Regions from separate parts of the Desulfosarcina variabilis str. Montpellier genome, predicted to be linked through region 1. Evidence: riboswitches for the same ligand, from Rfam matches in the RefSeq annotation. Region 1 holds a riboswitch; each other region holds the start of a gene.
The links. Region 1 has a riboswitch for cobalamin ahead of Dvar_RS37330 (ABC transporter ATP-binding protein). Riboswitches for the same ligand answer to the same signal wherever they lie in the genome.

Region 1 (3,283 bases):
GAGTGGAAAATCATCAATAGCCTGTCGCTTTTCCTGGGGGCGCGTTTTGACTACTGGGAGTCATTCGACGGATTGGCCGTGGTCGAGGATGAGAGCATCAACTTTGATGACCGCGATGATTCCTCGTTCAATCCCAAACTGTCGGCCGTCTGGAAACTATTTGACGACACCATCATCAAGGGATCCGCGGGTCAGGCTTTCCGGCCGCCGTCACTTTATGAATTGTACCGAACCTACAGAAGCGGCGATGGAATGGTCAACTCCAACCCGGAACTTGAACCCGAAACCTTGCAGACTTATGAAGTCGGCGTGACTCAATATCTTTTCGATCGCGGACTGAAACTCTCGGTAACCGGATTTCATACGGATATCGATGATCTGATCTACTATTATGAAGTCGGCAATGATCGTTTCAAAGACAATGCCAGCCAGGCCAAGATTGACGGGATTGAAGTAGAAGCCTCGTTGTGGCCATTTGAATGGCTGAACCTGTGGGGCAATTACACTTACAACGATACGGAAATCAAGGAAAACGTCCATGATCCGGACATGGAAGGGAAAAAAATCACCGGTATGCCCGAGCGCACCATCAATCTGGGATTGGCGCTAAGTTCCAAATATGTGCGCGCCAGCCTGATGGGTCGCTATCTGGGCAGGATCTATACACAGGAATACAATGACGGCATCGACGATGTTTACGGGGCCTATTCCCAGTGCTGGTTGTGGGAAACCAAGGTGACCATTTCTCCGCTCAAACACGTGAAACTCTCTTTGTCCGTTGACAATCTTTTTGACGAGGAATATTTCGAAAGCAGCGTGGGCCGGGAACGGAGTTATTTTGCAGAAGTGATGATCGACTGGTAGTCGGTATCTGAATCTTAACCGCCATCGCCAGGATGCTTCACCTGTTCGTGAACCGGTTGCTGCGGTTCAAACAAAATGTATTAGAGCCTGTTTTGGAAGTCTGGATCAGGCCCGATAACAAGGCGGAAAGTGGCTCAAAAGCGGAGCATATATGGTATATGTGAGCATTTTGAGACAGTTTCCAACGCCGTTAGCGGGCCTTAGACGGATTTACCAAACAGGCTCTTACAAGGGCACGGCGCACCGTGCCCCTAATGCCAATAGACGCATGAGGATGTTGATATGGATGTTCACATGGCGAGAAGCGGAAAAACGTTTGCAAAGATCGATGAAACTCGGTCCATCCATAAAAAAGACATGGCCTTTGAAACCTGTTGGCACCTATCACCCGACCTGGGCCGAGGCTACCTGATAAAAGCGTGTCTGAAACCCGATCTTGTCCTTTATGTGATGGACTATGACCCGAACAACGCTTTCCGAATGGCCATCAATGCCGTGCCCCCGGGATTTGGTTTTAAATTTTTCCTCTCCGGCGCATATGGAATTGGAGAAATGGTATTGGATATCGGGCGTAAAGTGTAACCACCTTTGGATTATCTTTTCTATTGACATTCGGAAAACAATTCCATTATGGGATTAAGTTCGTTTTGTTTTACGCCATCATGGGTGTCTGTTGAGAACGGACGTAAGGGAATCCCGTTAAAATCGGGAGCGGACCCGCCGCTGTAACACATATGCTTTGATCGTTTCAAAGCGAGCCTTTCGGCAATTTTGGTCACTGTTCGACATCGCTTGAATGGGAAGGCCGCCGAGAAGGTGTGTGAAGCCAGAAGACCTGCCCATGGACGGGCTGCAATTGTTCCCTGGAGATGGAATGGTTTGCAGCAATGGATATATGCCAAGGGATTGAAAACGGAATCCCCGCTTCTAACGATGGAAGCGGGGATTTTTTATTTTATAGCATTCAAGATAATGTTTTTGGCTGCGTTATCGGTCATCGCGGTATTATTTATACAGCTTCCTCCCTCTAGCCTTGCCAAAAACATTATCTTAAACACTATAGTAAGTCTTTCATGCGCACAATCGCAATCATAACCAAAGATGTTCGCAAGTATTGGTGGCTGGTAGCCGGTGGATTGACGGCGATATTTGTGCTTGAGATGTTGGCCCTTTACTCTCCCCAGCTGATCAAAAAGGCCATCGACCGTTTGGCTGCCGGCCAGGCAGATCCCCATGGCCTGGGCTTGATTGCCGGTGCCATCGTTGCCCTATCCCTGGGCGTCGCCGTCCTGCGGGCCGTGGGTCGGCCGTCCATGCTGGCCTTTGGCCGCATTGTAGAAAGGGATCTGCGTAGGCATTTCTTCGCGCGGGTCATTGCCCTGCCCCGTTCGGCTATCGACAAACAGCCGGCAGGTGATATCATGGCCCGCGCCACCTATGACATCGATAACATCCGCTTGGCCGCCGGGTATGGCTGCCAGGCGGCAATCAACTCTATATTGACCCTGATTCTGGCCCTGGTCTACATGATTTGGATGAGTCCGGTCCTGACCCTGCTGGCCATGGTTCCCATGGGCGCCATTCCCTGGCTGACCCGCCGCCAGAGTATTCGTTTCCATCAATGCCACAAATCGATCCAGGAGTCTTTCTCCGCCCTGACCGAGGAATCCCGGGACAGCCTCAACGCCATTCGCCTGATCAAAGTTTTTGACCTGACCGCGGTAAAGGACCGGCAGTTCGACCGCCTGGCCCAGACGCACCTGGACAACAACATGCAGTTGGCCCGGGTCAGTGCCCTGTACCTGCCGGTCATGACCCTGGTCACCCACCTGAGTCAGGCCGTGGTCTGGGGCTGTGGCGGCGCCATGGCGGTTCTGGGGATGCTCACGGCCGGTGAGATCGTGGCCTTCTCCGCCTATCTGGTCATGCTCAAAACGCCGTTGGTTTATTCCGGTTATTTGATCAACCTGTATCAGCGCGCCAAGAGTTCCTGCACAAGAGTGGATCGAATCTTAAACCAATTCATCGAAGCGTTGGATAAGTCATCTCCAGGCCAAGTCGTACCTTGCCAAGACAAAGACACGGATATTGTGATCAAAAATCTCACCTTCACCTACCCTGGAGAAAGCCGGCCGGTCCTTACCAATATCAGTCTGAGGTTTCCACATGGTACCACCACGGCCCTTGTCGGCCCGGTGGGCAGCGGCAAATCCACCCTCTTGCAATTGCTCACCCGCATCCACGAGCCCCCCCAAGGCACGATTTTTATAGGCCATACGGACATCACCCAAATGCCTTTGCACCGGTTGCGATCCACCATAGCAATGGCTGCTCAGGCCCCTTTCGTTTTCTCCGATACTATTCGCGAGAACCTGCTTTTGGCCTTTCCGCAAGCAAGCGATGACCAGCTATGGCAGGC
Region 2 (3,283 bases), 2.9 Mb from region 1:
CGGCGGAATTTATGCCAGTTGCCCTGTTTGCAACCGAACTCAACATATTGCCAGGCCTTTTTCTTACCGCATTCAAACCGCTTCCATTTGGACTTGTCCCAATTGTCTGCCATTTGTTTGATGTCTTTGTAGACTTTACCGCCACAGACGTAGCCGATGTGAAGCAATTCACAAAGCGCAAAGATTTTCTGGTCGAAAAACCCGCTGTCCATTCGGATAATGATTGGGACGTCACCCCGATACTCGAATCTGATTTTCAAGACCATGTGCTTGATCATATTCTGCACTGCATCACCATGATTGGAATGCTTGTTCCCACTTCGAAATACCGCATCAACGATGAAGCGCCCCCAATTCATCTGCAGCGGTTGGAAACCCTTTTTCTTTTTGTAGGTGGGTTTGACGCCATGCCGGCATTTTGCATCATCATTGTCCATGACCATCGTGTCGATGCCCAATTCGATGACATCGGGTTGCTTGATCCGCAAACGCCAGATAAAAAGGGTCTGCAGAAGACGCCGGAACAAAAATACCCGTGTCCAGGCAAATGCTTTGAAAAAACGCTTCATTTGATCCGAAGAAGCCATGTTTTCTATTGGCGTCTCGATGCTACCAGCATAACCTTCATCGTGAGAAATCTGATCGAAGTAGGTCAGTCGTCGACTGGTAGCGTCAACAAAGAAACAGAGCGCTTGCTTGAAAAGCTCTGTAATATTGAGGCCTTTTTTACTCTTCCGGATGGAACCGAACCAGCGATCCAACCAACTGAAAACTTGGATACCGTGCATATAGGCTACGAACAGGGACAATCCTGCCCTGCCGGTCAATCGGTCAGTGGTGGCTTCGATACGTCGGATTTTGAGTTCATTTTGCCGGTAGTTTTTGCTATGTCTACTCATAGAGTCCTCCACCTGTTGGGTGTGCTTTGGCTTGTTGTCAATTTGGTGATTTTTAACAAGCATTATAGCATGTTATCCAACTTTTGAGGACTCTTTTTTTCTGTAAATCGCCTACTTTAGGTTAAACACTATAGGCGAGGACGGCTTCAATCAAATCCGAGATACCTTCCTGGTTATGAACAGGCGAACGGGAGTATTGCACCACGATGACATGTCAATGATCTCTTTGGTTTCCAATCCTGCCCAGGCGAGCATTTGGACGATCGCGGCATTTGACCTTATCAATCGATGACTACTGCCGGTCAGATAATTTTTCAGATTCCAAATGAGCGGCAACAACGGTCCATTTCTATCATCGTCTATGCTAAAGGTCAGGCAAATAAAAAGGCCACCGATGTTCAAAGATGATGCGATTTTACGGGAAAATAGCCTGAAATCCACGTCATCGCCATCGAAGGCACACGCTTCAAAAACGATGTCATACCCCGTGCCAACGTCATCACACATAAAATCTCCAGCCATCGTTTGAACACGTTTGCTTAATCCGTATTTTTCAATATTGTCGCGTGTGCTATTAATAAAATAGGGTCTGTCAAATACAACTACCTTCAGGCTATGGTTTTCCAGGGCAAAAGCGATCGCGAAGCGGCCGTTTCCGCTGCCCAGGTCCATTAGTGTGCGGGCTTTTTGAAACTCCGGCATCGTTTTAATATGCCGCATGACATCATCATGATGAACGGCCATGCTGATCCGCTCCCGCCAATCCATATCGTCAACGGTAATTGAATGTGGTTCCGATTCGGGAAGTAATTTCGGTCCAGCATAAAGGAAATCTTTTAAATGACTTATGGATTCTCGAATCTGAATACAATGATTCAGATATCTTGCAAACCGAGGAGAATCCTTAGCTAAATAAGGCGCAACCGTTGATGCGGTACGGTATCCTTCCTTGGTCCGTTCCAACATCTTCATGCCGACCAGCACATTAAGCAGTTTATCGGTCAACTCTGTATGGATTCCAAGTTTGGCGGCCAGTTCGTCCGCGCGGGAAGGCCTTACCAATTCACTGAAGACGTCCAGCTCCAGAGCGGTTAAAAAGATTTGACCGGCTTCGAATCCGTCTGCCCACTCCCTCAGGAATGCAAGCAGGTTTTCCGCCGGAATTGCTACATCCGATTTTTTTCTCATCTGTGTTGGGGGTTTCATTTCTATTTTTATGGCGATTCAACGTTTTTTTGAATTCATTCAAATGCTACAAAAATATTTCGTCTGTCGAGGTGAGATTACCGAGGAACACAGTGAAGGGATAGATTGAATGGTGAAATAATGGTAAGGCATTAGCGGGTTTATATTGCCTGGTAGTCGCCAATAACCGGACAAACACAGTTTTAGTATTGGCTATGCATCCTATAAAACCCGCTTAATCCGTCCCATCACTGTACACCGCAGCTGGTCGGTAATCGGCAAGGCAGGTCTTCTGGCTTTCGGATCATCCTACTTTCTGCACCTTCCCGTCCGATTGGTTTTTGTGGACAGTGGTAGCAGCAGATTTCGTCCCCGATTACAGCGGCGGGACCACTCCCGATTCGCACGGGATTCTCTATTAAGCCTTTCGGCACCTTACTGAGAGTATTCAGTGCTTCAATTCTTTAGAATTGTCAAGCACAAGTTTTAAGAATATGCATTCATATAATGGTCCATCGAAAATTGCCTGTTAAGCCCAGGGTAACCGCATTTAACAATCAATATGAGGCTCCGAAGTCGCAGGCATGGCCAGCTCCTACAGCAAAAGACCGATAAATGGTGATATCATGGGCACCTGTAGGAGCGGTCCATGGCCGCGAAAAATATAAATCGATCCAAATGCGGTTACCCTGCTGTTAAGCCAGGATGGTATTGACAATGTTTGTGTGTTTTTCTAAAAATCTATTTTGAAATATCGTCAACAGGTGCTCCATCGGAGAGAATAGGGAATCCCGTGCAAATCGGGAGCGGACCCGCCGCTGTGACACTATCGATTTCAGGATTCACTGAAAGAGACTCTTTTTGACAACCCTCGCCACTATTCATTGCTGTTTGAATGGGAAGGCCGTCAAAAAGAGAGTTAAGCCAGAAGACCTGCCTGTGACGCCAGTTGTAAAAGAGCTCTCGTGATGTAGAGTAATTTATATTGTTGCCACGTAAACAGGGATAAAAACGGTATCCCCGCACCCGTATGGATGCGGGGATTTTTTTTGGGAGGAACGTCCAAATGAATCATTTGAAGGACCAGCACCCTTTGATGAAGGATCTTGGCCGGGAATATCGCCTGATGGAACGGCGCTTCATGGAATATCGGGTTTTCCTGTCCGCTGTCGAACTGAAGCTTTTTGACCAGCTTAGAA
Region 3 (3,283 bases), 2.9 Mb from region 1:
GGAAGATAGCCATTTCTCACCCAATTTAGGGCTGGCCTATCTGATTACCGAATCGTTAAAGGTCAGGGCCAACTACGGCCAGGCTTTTGTGATGCCCGGCGCCAATCAGCTGGCGGCGGATTACATTGACGTCTTTACCGGTGCCCAAATCCAAGGCAATCCAAATCTTTCGCCCGAAGAGAGTTCAACCTGGGAGGGCGGTATCGATTTTTACAACAGTGGCGTTTCCGTCAGTGCGACTTATTTTTATACCGATTATAAAGACAAGATCGAATACGTTTCCCTTCCGGGGGGGATCAGTTCCTGGGACAACCTGGGTGAGGCTACCATCGCCGGCATCGAGGGTGAGCTCAATATCGACGTTGGCGCAATATACAATTGGGAATTTCAACTGCGTCCGTATATCCGGTTTACCTACCTGACCCAATACGAGGATGATACGACTGGAGAAGACCTCAAATACACGCCGGATTGGAACGCTTCCTATGGGATCGACTTCACCAACTGGAAGGGGGTGAGTGTGAACTTCAACATTGCTTATACCGGACAGCAGTCGGTAGAAGACTGGGAGAATCAGGTTTGGCCCAATGATCCGGAAATCATTACCCTCGGTTCTGCAACCGTGGGCAGCCTGACGATCTCGAAGACCCTTCTCACTTCCGACCGGTGGGGATCGCTTACTCTCAAAGGAAACATCTCCAACCTATTCAACCAGGACTATGCCTACATCAGTGGATACCCCATGCCCGGACGGAGTTTTTATTTGGGATTGCGTTATGACATTTGATTGAGACACAAATCCTTAATTTTTCCTTGACCCCCAGCACAATTTTGTCTATTCAACGATGTTGTATTTATTCAGGTGCTCATAATGAACTGAAAAGGGAACCCCGTTAAAATCGGGGACGGGCCCGCCGCTGTAATCGGGGACGACCGCCGCCACTTTGCCACTGACGATAGATATTGTTGGGAAGGCGCGGCCGGGAGGGTGATCCGAGAGTCAGAAGACCTGCCTGAATGGAGTTTGGTTGGGTGCACGAGGACGGTGTAAAACCGATATAGAAATGCCGTGGGTATAAAAAGGGATATCCCCGGATCGAAGAATATCGATCCGGGGATTTTTATTTTCAGGGAGGACCGATGCACAGGTACTGGCGCCGTTTAAGTGAATATTGGTTGTGGATCATGCTGATGATACTGGTGCCGGCGGCATCCGCCCACGCTGGGCAGGTGGCGATTTTAGAAGTCGATATCAACAGTTATCAGGTTAACCAGGCCATACACAGACTCGATCTGCCCCAATCGATTCAAACCCGCTTTTTCACCCTGGCCGATCTGAATGCAGATGAGGCCGCCAAGGCATTTATTACCGGTGCGGACGTGGTTTTTGTCCATGTGATGATGTCGGCGCTGGCCAACTATATGGTCGATGAAGGTCTCATGGAAGGGCGCGTGGTATATGCGCTGAACGCGGCCGGCGACCCGGAAGACCTGTCCAGGAAAGGTTTTCGGTTTGATGAAACCATAATGGCGTACTACCACCATCAGAGTGTGGCCAACCTGGTCAGCATGGTGCGGCTGGGTGTCAAGCGGCACATCGATCCGGACGTCTCGGTAAGTCCCTTGGTAAAGCTGCCCGAGACCTGTATCCACCATCCAGACGCGGACCAGCCTTTCAACAACATCAACGATTATCAGCGCTGGCTCGAGGCACGCGACGGCTTCGATGCCGGCCATCCCCGGGTGGGCATCATGTGTTATGCCAACACCCTTAAGGAAGGACAGGTGGAGGCAATCGACGACCTGATCCGCCAGTTGGAAGGCGCCGGGTTTAGCGTGGTGCCCTGTTTCGGTCCGGTCCGGCTGGTTTTTGATAAATATTTGAAACCGGTTGACGGAAAATCCCCAGTGGACATGCTGCTGGCCTTTAGCATGAAGTTCGAATCCGGCATCAACGACGGGATCCGTGAGGCGCTGGCAAGGCTGGATATACCGGTTTTCAATGTCATCCGGCCCTTTGCTGAAACCACCGATGCGTGGCGCGAAAGCGATGTCGGTCTGGGGACCATGGAAACGGCCTGGGCCGTGGCCACGCCCGAGTTGTCCGGCAGTATCGAGCCGACGGTGCTGATCGGAAAAAAGGCCATCGTCGACCCTGAGATCGGGCGACGGCTTTTTGTTTACGAAACCATCCAGGAATCCATCGACTTCCTCATCCCGCGTCTGAAGAAGTGGGCCGTGCTGCAGAAAAAGGCCAATGCCGAGAAAAAGGTGGCCATCATTTACTACAACCACAGCCAGGGCAAACAGAATATCGCCGCGGCTTATCTCAATGTTTTCAGAAGTCTTGAGCAAATTCTGGCGCGCATGCAAAAAGAAGGCTATCGTATTGACGGCGCCGATACGCTAACCGAGAAAAAAATCCAGGATCTGGTGCTCACATCCGGCCGCAATATCGGCTCATGGGCACCGGGCGAACTGGATGCGCTGCTGGCGGCCGGCGAGGCCCAAAGCGTAAGCCTAAAGGAATATCAGACCTGGTTCGATGAACTGCCCGATGCCTTTAAAAAGCCGGTTGTCGACCAGTGGGGCGATCCGGTCGATTCAGCGATCATGACCAAGGGCGGCCGGCTGGTTTTTCCCATGGTTCGCCTGGGCAACGTGGTGCTTTTGCCCGAGCCGGCCCGGGGCTGGACCGATGATCCCATGAAGCTCTACCACGACACCACGCTTTATCCCCATCATCAATACATTGCCGCCTATCTCTGGCTGTCAAAAAAATTTTCGGCCGATGCCATGGTGCATTTGGGCACCCATGCTACCTACGAATGGTTGCCGGGCAAGCAGGCCGGTCTTGCACCCTGGGATCCGCCGGAGATCATGACCGGCAGCATTCCCAATGTTTATCCGTATATCGTGGATGATGTGGGTGAGGGGATCGAGGCTAAACGGCGCGGCCGGGGGGTGATGATTGACCATTTGACCCCGCCTATGAAAGAGGCTGACCTATACAGCGAATACAAAAAAATCCATGAGCTGTTTCACCAGTATGAAATCGCCCATAAAAACGGCAGTGAAACCGCCGCCGAATATATGCGATCGATCCACGCGCTGGTCAATGAAACCGGTATCGCCAATGATCTTGGCATTACCGAGATGACCGATGAAGCCATGGAGAAGATTCATCTTTACCTTCACGAGATCGATACCAATTCGCTGCCTTACGGTTTGCACACCTTCGGCAAACCTTACGATGACGATGCGGCCCAATCCACACTCGAGC

Region 2: another riboswitch for cobalamin. It lies ahead of Dvar_RS24410 (methyltransferase); the one in region 1 lies ahead of Dvar_RS37330 (ABC transporter ATP-binding protein).
Region 3: another riboswitch for cobalamin. It lies ahead of Dvar_RS24365 (cobaltochelatase subunit CobN); the one in region 1 lies ahead of Dvar_RS37330 (ABC transporter ATP-binding protein).

The regions. Positions count from the first base shown of each region.
Region 1 is NZ_CP159846.1:8,261,599-8,264,881, forward strand. Features, by position in the region: gene Dvar_RS37320 (TonB-dependent receptor) at 1-864, shown strand, start outside; gene Dvar_RS37325 (hypothetical protein) at 1,147-1,446, shown strand; cobalamin riboswitch at 1,512-1,722, shown strand; gene Dvar_RS37330 (ABC transporter ATP-binding protein) at 1,938-3,283, shown strand, end outside.
Region 2 is NZ_CP159846.1:5,407,670-5,410,952, reverse strand. Features, by position in the region: gene Dvar_RS24415 (IS1380 family transposase) at 1-899, opposite strand, end outside; gene Dvar_RS24410 (methyltransferase) at 1,050-2,087, opposite strand; cobalamin riboswitch at 2,349-2,537, opposite strand; cobalamin riboswitch at 2,830-3,040, shown strand; gene Dvar_RS24405 (methyltransferase) at 3,151-3,283, shown strand, end outside.
Region 3 is NZ_CP159846.1:5,394,186-5,397,468, reverse strand. Features, by position in the region: gene Dvar_RS24370 (TonB-dependent receptor plug domain-containing protein) at 1-787, shown strand, start outside; cobalamin riboswitch at 844-1,032, shown strand; gene Dvar_RS24365 (cobaltochelatase subunit CobN) at 1,141-3,283, shown strand, end outside.